4 regions of the Desulfosalsimonas propionicica genome follow, and region 3 is predicted to be linked to each of the others. Evidence: predicted binding sites of a transcription regulator. Region 3 holds the regulator's gene; each other region holds the start of a gene.
The links. The regulator sigma-54, encoded in region 3, starts transcription at its own class of promoters, with help from an activator protein. The targets are predictions, from matches to a motif close to TNTGGCACANTTTCTGCTNT.
Positions count from the first base shown of each region.

Region 1: the regulator sigma-54 is predicted to act here: its motif matches at 1,018-1,037, upstream of HNR65_RS15060 (YeiH family protein).
Region 2: the regulator sigma-54 is predicted to act here: its motif matches at 1,391-1,410, upstream of HNR65_RS06205 (ammonium transporter).
Region 4: the regulator sigma-54 is predicted to act here: its motif matches at 1,090-1,109, upstream of HNR65_RS12830 (periplasmic heavy metal sensor).

Region 1 covers NZ_JACDUS010000012.1:13,005-15,195, reverse strand. Annotated here, with positions in the region: gene HNR65_RS15060 (YeiH family protein) at 1-925, opposite strand, end outside; gene HNR65_RS15055 (sigma-54-dependent transcriptional regulator) at 1,306-2,191, opposite strand, start outside.
Region 2 covers NZ_JACDUS010000003.1:39,428-41,618, reverse strand. Annotated here, with positions in the region: gene HNR65_RS06205 (ammonium transporter) at 1-1,300, opposite strand, end outside; gene glnA (type I glutamate--ammonia ligase) at 2,009-2,191, opposite strand, start outside.
Region 3 covers NZ_JACDUS010000002.1:16,421-18,611, forward strand. Annotated here, with positions in the region: gene hpf (ribosome hibernation-promoting factor, HPF/YfiA family) at 1-44, opposite strand, end outside; gene rpoN (RNA polymerase factor sigma-54) at 63-1,487, opposite strand; gene lptB (LPS export ABC transporter ATP-binding protein) at 1,489-2,191, opposite strand, start outside.
Region 4 covers NZ_JACDUS010000008.1:50,477-52,667, forward strand. Annotated here, with positions in the region: gene HNR65_RS12825 (ATP-binding protein) at 1-663, opposite strand, end outside; gene HNR65_RS12830 (periplasmic heavy metal sensor) at 1,175-1,585, shown strand; gene HNR65_RS12835 (tRNA dihydrouridine synthase) at 1,907-2,191, shown strand, end outside.

The DNA.
Region 1 (2,191 bases), on a different contig from region 3:
GGATTTTTCCGAAAAGAATTTCTGCGCCCAGCAGCACCAGGCCGGTTTTAATAAAATATTCGGTCTGCACCGACGGCATGACCCATTTGGGCGTGCCCACGGTGTTGCTGATAATCAAGCCGAACAAAATGGCCCAGGCGGCATAGCCGATGCCGTAATGCTTCATAGTGGCATTGCCTGCGGCCGTATACGCCAGAATCGCAATCAAAAACACAAACAAAAACCCTTTTACAAACTGGCCAAAGGATTTTCCCATAAACTTCATGCCGATGCCGAAAAACACCCCCAGCACAATCATCAGGCCGATGAGATGCGGGATCTGGTTATAAGCCGAAACCCCGGCTTTCTTTTTGGCCGCTGATGCACTTGCTTTGGCCTCGCGCCACTGGGTGATCTCGTCAAAGGCCTGTTCATTTAACGATTCATTGTTAAAATTCGCGGCCGCCGCAGCCTGCTGGGCCTGCCGGGCTTCGGCCAGGGCGGCTTCGGCTCTCTGACTGGCGGCCTCGTATTTCACAGTGGCTTTGCGGCGGATTTCAGCAGCGGTTTGCTCGTCCATGTAGAATGCATGCACCGGGTTGCCGCTCCAGCCGTGGGGCTTGCTTGTAAACTCCTTGATGGTGTTGCCGATGGATGAACTTGTGGCCTTTAGCTTGGATTTGGCATCCATGGCCTGGAACCATTCAATGGTTTTAAACGGGGCCCGGTCAGCCTGTTCTTCCAGGGTGGCATTGGCCCTGGAAATGGTCTGGTCCATGTCCGAGGGCGCATTGTTGAAATAAATCAGCACACCCACCAGCAGGATCACAAATCCGAGCCATATGGCCATGTAATCCTCTTTTTTCCATAAATCAGACCACTGGCTAGTGGGCTTGTCCATTACCACTTCATCGTCGGGACTTCTTTGCTCAATGTTTTCGACCATTTTCTCCTCCTCAAAATTGTAAAAAATAAGGTGCCTGCCCGGCATGGCCGAGCAGACACGGATTATAGGGTTGCAATTTTTCGCCGCTCTTAAGAGCAATAAAGGTGCCAAACTGCATCTCTATTTTTAACAGCTTGATTTCATATAATTTAAAATAAAATCGAGATTTGCCATTTCCGAAACTGCCGCCTTTGGGCGGCATGGAACAACAAAGCAGGGCACATCCGCAAAGGCTTTCAGTCAGGGCGAATTTCGTTGAATTCAGGGGTGATTAAGGAGTCGGGTCCGCAAAAAAGCGGCACTGCCGCCTGAAGGTGGCAGTGCCGCTTTGATGCGTCATCCGGGGTCAAAAATGGGGACTGTGAACGATTTTTACCGGGTTATGACCGGTATTGTTCCACGGACACGTTATAGCGTTTGATGATTTTCTGCAGGGACTGGCGCTTGATTCCGCTGATCTGGGCCGATAAGCTGATATTGCCGCTGGTGTGGGCCAGCAGCCGGCACAGGTAATCCAGGGTAAAGCTGTCGATGATCTCTGCCTTTAAATCCTTATAGGGCCGGGTCACATCCACCTGGCGGACATCCGGCGTCTGAACCCTGGCTTGCGGGGTTTTTCCGGTATGAGCCAGGGTGATGACCGGCTCTGCGGTCAGCGCGCACCAGCCCCGGATGGTGTTTTCCAGCTCCCGGATATTTCCGGGCCAGTTCCGATTTAACAGATAATCCACGACTTCCGGTGCCAGAACCTTGGGCTCAGCATTGTTTTCACAGGCAATCTTTTTGACAAAATGATCGGCCAGCAGGGGAATATCCCGGCGGATATCTTTTAACGGGGGCATATGCAGGGACGCCACGTTTAGCCGGTAATACAGGTCTTCCCGAAATTCCCGGTTTTTGATCTTTTCCTCCAGGTTCTGGTTAGTGGCGGTGATAATGCGCACATCCACCTCATGGCTTTGGCTGTCGCCCAGGGGCATGATCTGCTTGTCTTCCAGCACCCGAAGCAGCTTGGTCTGCACGGGCAAAGACAAATCCCCGATTTCATCAAGAAAGATGGTGCTGCCGTGGGCCTGATCAAACAGACCCTTTTTGTCCTGGTTGGCGCTGGTAAAAGCGCCTTTGCGATGACCGAAAAGCTCGCTTTCCAGAATAGTTTCCGGCAGGGCCGGACAGTTGACCGTCACCATATGGGCGTTTTTCCGGGCGCTCAATCCATGGACCGCCCTGGCGGCCATGTCCTTGCCGGTGCCGGTCTCGCCCCGG
Region 2 (2,191 bases), on a different contig from region 3:
AATCCGGGTATGCGGTACCCGCATGTTCGGTAAAATCGAGTCCCTCCCGCTCTTCTTCTGCGGAAACCCGCAGGCCCACGACCATATCCACCAGTTTAAACAGGATAAAGGCGGCCCCGAAGGTCCAGACAAAGGCGGCGGCAATGCCCAGCAACTGCACCCCGATAATGGCCGCAGATGTTCCCCCGGTATTAAAAATGCCCGCAGCCAGCGTTCCCCAGGCACCGTTGACACCATGCACCGACACCGCACCCACCGGGTCGTCCACCCGGATCTTTTCAAAAAACAAAACCGACATGACCACGATCACGCCGGCCACAGCCCCGATGACAATCGATGCCGTGGGCGAGACATTGGCGCACCCGGCCGTAATCCCCACCAGGCCGGCCAGGGCCCCGTTTAAACTCATGCTCACCTCTGGTTTCGAAAACTTGATCCAGGAAGTGAGCATGGCAAACACGGCACCCGCGGATGCGGCCAGGGCCGTGTTGACCGCAATCAGGGCCACATCCGTGTTGGCCGCGGTCGTGGAGCCGGCATTAAACCCGAACCAGCCCATCCAGAGGATAAATACCCCCAGTCCGGCCAGGGGGATATTGTGGCCCAGAATCGGCCGGATTGAACCGTCTTTTGCGTACTTGCCCATCCTGGGGCCCAGCACCACGGCCCCTGCAAGCGCGGCCCACCCGCCCACGGAATGCACGACAGTGGAGCCGGCAAAATCGATAAAACCCAATTTTTCAAGCCATCCGCCGCCGTCGAGCAGCCCGCCCCAGGCCCAGCTGCCAAACACCGGATAAATCAGGCCGGTAATAAAAATGGTATAGAGGATATAACCGATAAACCGGGTCCGCTCGGCCATGGCCCCGGAAACGATGGTGGCGGCGGTGGCGGCAAACACAGCCTGGAAAATCCAGAACATCAACACCCAGGGATCGCCGCCGGGTTCATAACCGCTTAAGAAAAACCCGGACGTGCCAAACCAGCCGGTGTTAGAAACCCCGAACATCAAACCAAATCCCACGGCCCAGAACACCAGCGAACCCATGGAAAAATCCATGAGATTTTTCATCAATATGTTGATGGAATTTTTGGCCCGGGTAAACCCGGCTTCCACCATGGCAAAGCCCGCCTGCATGAAGAAAACCAGAATGGCGGCAACCAGCGTCCATGTATAATCCGCATGGGTCTGGACCTGGCCGACGGCCGCGTGGTTTGATTCAATTGAAGGGCCGTCGCCGGCAAACGCCGGCAGCAAAGCTGCGGCCCATATCATCGTTGTCCATAGCAATGTTTTCATTCCTGATACCTCCCGGGTTCAGTTACTGGTTTTAAATTTCAGCTTTCAGAAACAGTTGGATGCGCTGACCTGAAAGGCCTTGGTTTCTTAATAGCAATTGGCGTGCCATTTGCTATTAAGCAAGCTATTAAAATAAGCATTTGATTTTATAGTATATAAAAAAAGGCCACTTCAGAAGCCCAAAAAAGAATATTACATTTTTGCAATGTTAAAATAGAAAAATAACAAAATTGTAAATTTTTAGGCACAAAAAGATGGCATTGCAAAAAGCTTTTTAGCGCGTCCGCTGTTGTTGCAGGAAGGAAGCCCTGCGGCCGGGGTTTCAGTTTTTTCGCTCCTGCCCCTTTACGAATTCATCAAATGCCTTCGCTAAAATTTCAAAAACTCGGCCTGCCGGCCTCAAACAATTTGAAATTTTTACGCTCCGGCATTTGCTGAATTTTTCCGTAAACGCTCAATGTTGCTTCAAAAACTGAAACTCCGACCTTGGACTTCCTTGGAAGTCTGATTTCAGATGGTGCCGTAAAAGTTCAAGATCAAGGCTTGCGCAATTTCAAAGAATGCAAAGGACTTATCCGTACGTGAAATTCTAAGAAATTGCGCGTAACACATATATTGGGCTTTTACGGCGCCATCAAAAAAGGCGGCCCCTGACCACAGGGACCGCCTTTTTATCCGCCTGCGCTTTTGCGCAGTCAGGAGGGGGGACTAAATGTCGTAATACAGGAAAAACTCGTGCGGATGAGGCCGCAACTTGATGGCATTGACCTCTTTTTCCATTTTGTACTCAATCCAGCGCTCAACTACATCCTTGGTAAACACATCGCCCTTGAGCAGAAACGCGTGGTCATCTGCAAGACCCTGCAGAGCCTCTTCAAGGGAGCCCGGGGC
Region 3 (2,191 bases):
TGATCGGAGGGATCAAGGTTTTTGAATGTCACGGATGTTTGCATGGGTACCTGCCTCCTTGATTAGGGTTGTTTACGCTTGCTTGATGGAAGAACCCCCATTATTTCCCTGTACTTGGCAACGGTCCGACGGGCGATGCGGATGCCGGATGCCGCCTCGAGCATGTCGGCGATTTTTTTATCGCTGTAGGGCTTTTTGGGGTTTTCTCCGGCAATAATCTTTCTCATTTCCTCCTGTACGCTGGCCGAGGCAATGGTGTTGCCGTCAGCCCGGTTAATGGAGCTGTTGAAAAAGAACTTGAGTTCGAAGATGCCATGCGGGGTATGGGCGTATTTGTTGGTGGTCACACGGCTGATGGTGGACTCATGCATGTTGATGTCTTCTGCCACGTCCCGCAGGACCATGGGTTTTAAATGAGCGATGCCCTGGTCGAAAAAATCGCGCTGGAATTTGACGATGCTGACCATGACGTTGTAGATGGTCCGCCGCCGCTGCTGAATGCTTTTGATGAGCCACTCGGCAGACCTGAGCCGGTCGCGCAGATAAGTGCGCGTATCTTTGGCAATGGGTTCTCCTTTGCGCACGGCCTGGCGGTAGTAGGAATTGATGTGCAGCTGGGGGATTTCGTCGTCGTTTAGCATAACGATATAATCGTCGCCTTCCCTGTACACGTAGACGTCCGGGGTGATGTAGATCTGATCCTCGTCGCCGTAGCGGAATCCGGGCCTGGGATCGAGCTGGCGGATGAGCTCGATGGCTGCAGACAGGGTTTCCATGCTGCATTTCAGCTCGCGGGCAATGACCTGATAGCGTTTGTTCTCCAGGTTATTGATGTGATCGCGCAACAGTGCCTCTACAACAGGATCTACAATGCCGAACTGCCGGGCCTGAATCAGCAGGCACTCGCTTAAGTCCCTGGCGCAGATGCCCGGCGGATCAAAGGTCTGCATCACATAAAGCACGTCTTTGACCTGTGAAACATCGGTTTCGGCCATTTGGGCGACATCTTCCAGGGGGACGTCAAGGTAGCCGTATTTGTTCAGGTTGCCGATGATCAGGCTTCCAATGGCTTCCTGCTCGGCCGTGGGCCGGGTCATGAGCAGCTGCCAGCGCAAATGATCGTAAAGGTTTGTCCGGCTGGCGGTAAAGGCCTCGTAATTGGGCGCCTCCTTTTCCTCGGACTCATAGTGAACCCGTCCCGTGGAGCTGTATTCGTCCATGTACTGCTGCCAGTCAAGCCGCTCGTCAAATGATTCCTCCATTGTGATTTCCCTGGCATCCGCGGCTTCAGGCGTTTCCGCCGGGGTTTCCTCGGGCGTTTCCACGGTCTCTGATTCTTCCAGGGTGGGATTGCTTTCCAGTTCCTGCTGAACCATTTCCACGAGTTCCAGGCGTGATAACTGCAGAAGCTTGATGGCCATCTGCAGCTGCGGAGTCATAACAAGATGCTGCTGGAGTTTTAAGTTCTGTTGGAGTTCGATTGCCATATCAGAGTCTGAACTTTTCTCCCAGGTAGATTTCTCGGGCAACAGGGCTTTGGGCGATCTTTTCCGGGCCGCCCGACTCGATTACCTCGCCGTTGTTTAAAATATAGGCCTTGTCACACACGCCCAGGGTTTCCCGAACGTTGTGGTCTGAAATCAGGATTCCGATACCCCGCCGGCTCAGATGTGAAATGATATTTTGAATATCGATCACCGCCAATGGATCAATGCCGGCAAAGGGCTCGTCAAGCAGAATAAAGGCCGGATCCGTGGCCAGTGCCCGGCTGATTTCCAGCCGCCGGCGTTCTCCGCCGGAAAGCACTCCGGCTTTCTGCGCCGATAGCCGTTTGATGCCTAGCTCGTCGAGCAGTTCATCAGCTTTCTGCTCCTGCTCGGCCCTGGATATCGGCAGGGTTTCGAGAATTGCCAGCAGGTTGTCGCGTACGTTGAGCTTTTTGAATACCGACGGTTCCTGGGGCAGATATCCCACCCCTTTGCGGGCCCGGACGTGCATGGGATCCTCGCTGATGTCTGCATCATCGAGAAACACATGGCCGCCGTCAGGGCGGATCAGGCCAACGGTCATATAAAAAGTGGTGGTCTTTCCCGCCCCGTTGGGTCCCAAAAGCCCCACCACCTCGCCTCCGGTCAGGTTCAGGTCGACCTGATCGACCACTTTTCGGCCATGATAGGTCTTTACCAGGCTT
Region 4 (2,191 bases), on a different contig from region 3:
GAGCACCAAGGAAATAATGGCGGTAATCTTAATGTCCTGCTGCCGGGCCTCGATAAACGGGGTGCGGTCAAATCCGATAAATATGATCTGTTTGTTTTCTTCAGAATTATCCGGGATGCGCCAGGACCGGCCTTGTTGAGCCCGGCCGGGCCGGGGTGCGAACTGGCGCAGGTGTCCCATTTGCCGGCGGTTTGCGTTCCGGCCGGAAAAAGGGTTGAAAAAGCTGTAAACCTCAAATGCCGGTTTTCCGCTTTGTGTTTTAGTCAGTTGCCATTTGGCCGATTCTCCCGGGTTCAGGGCCTCCTGATCGCCGGATTTCACGAAAAACCGGGCATTGATTTGTTCGGGATCACTGTGGGCAAGGATCCGGCCGTTTATGTCGGTAATGGCGATGTAGAGGACATCGGCCTGATCCGCTAGTTCCTGGAGCAGGTACTGAACCTGGTTTTCATTCCAGCCCATGGCCCGCATGCCGGTTCTGGTGCCGGCTTCAAAGGATTTGATCAGCGCAGCGCCTTTTTCCAGCAGAATTTGGGACATGTATTGTTTTTCGCGGTTGTGGTTGCTCACGGCCAGAGACACAACGATGACCAGCAGGATGGCTGCGGCGCTGATAATCATCCAGGGAAACGAGTATATGCTTATGTGCTTTTTGTTGATCATAGTTTATGGGCCTGTAAAAAGTCTTTTTTACAGGTAGAGTTAAGTTTTAAGTGATTAAGTGTTAAGTAAAATCAAGATTTTGTCTTTTATTATTTATTGGTTGTAAAAACATGGGGCGGAAAAACCGACCCCGGCCGCAGGGCTTTCTTCCTGTAAAAATGCCAAGCAGCATAAAAAGCTTTTTACAGGGCAATCATATTGATCCATGCAAATTTAATGCCCTGTGCCGCACATACAAAAATATTTTAAAATACCGGTTAGTTAAATCTTTGCAAGAAGCCTGTTTGCCCCCTGGTGAGTATATTTTTTACAGGCTTGTATAAAATATATACAAAAACTTGTGAAAAATCCATGACCATATGTTTTTTGAGTTGGCGCTTATTGTTTTTTCTATAAAAAATCAATGTGTTATAATTTTATTCAAAGGCTGGCACACCTGTTGCTTTTAAGTTGTCAAACAGATCATTTGTGAAAAAACTGTAAAATCAATAACCCAAAGGAGGAAGGAAAAATGATGAAAAAGACAGTTACCATACTTACAGTGCTGGCAGTGGCCGGTCTGATCGCGGGCGTGGCATTTGCCGGGCCCCGGGGCGGCCCCGGGGGCGGTTACAATCAGGGCTACGGACCCGGAGCCCATGCCGGGACCTGTTATTACGGCGAAAACTTCGGACCGCAGCATCAGGCTTTTCTTGATGAAACCGCGGATCTTCGAAATGAATTGGCAGGCAAGCGCGGTGAGTATCATGCGCTGATGGCCAATGGCAATCCCGACCCGAAGCAGGCCGCGCGGCTACAGCAGGAAATGAACAGCATTCGGGAGCAGATTCGGGCAAAGGCCCGGGACCGCGGCATTAATGCACCTGTTGGAACCCGCGGCTACGGCGGACGGGGTTACCACAGAGGAGGCCGGTGCTGGTAGGCCGACTGCAACCACTGCCCGGGGCCAAGCCTGTCGGTTGAGCTCCGGGCATTTTTTTATCTGCTTTCCATCCCGCCATTCTATCATTTATTGTCCCCTTATGTTTTCAGCTCGGTCGTGGTATACTGCTTCAAAAAACCGGGACTAATCATGATGCACTCGTAAAAAGTCACGATCTGACGGCTTTGTAAAAGTTCAAGATCAAGGCTTGCGCGATTCCGAAGAATGCAGCGTACCTAACGTACGTGAAATTCTGAGGGATCGCGCGTAACGCAGATATTGGACTTTTACGAAGCCGTCAATCTTGAAAACAGGAAACCAATGACACAATTGACAGCAGATCTGAACCGATCCATCGACATCGGCGGCCGGCAGGCGGATTCGCGCCTGCTAATGGCGCCCATGGCCGGTCTGACCCACGTGGCCTTCCGGCACCTGGCGGCCGGGTATGGCGGATACGGACTCATGTTTACCGAGATGTGCAGTGCAAAAGCACTTCCCCAGGAAAATCCCAGGGTATCACCCGTATTTCAGTGGCGGCCATCTGAACTGCCAAACCTGGTCTGCCAGATTTTCGGGTCAGACCCGGATACAATGGTCCGGGCG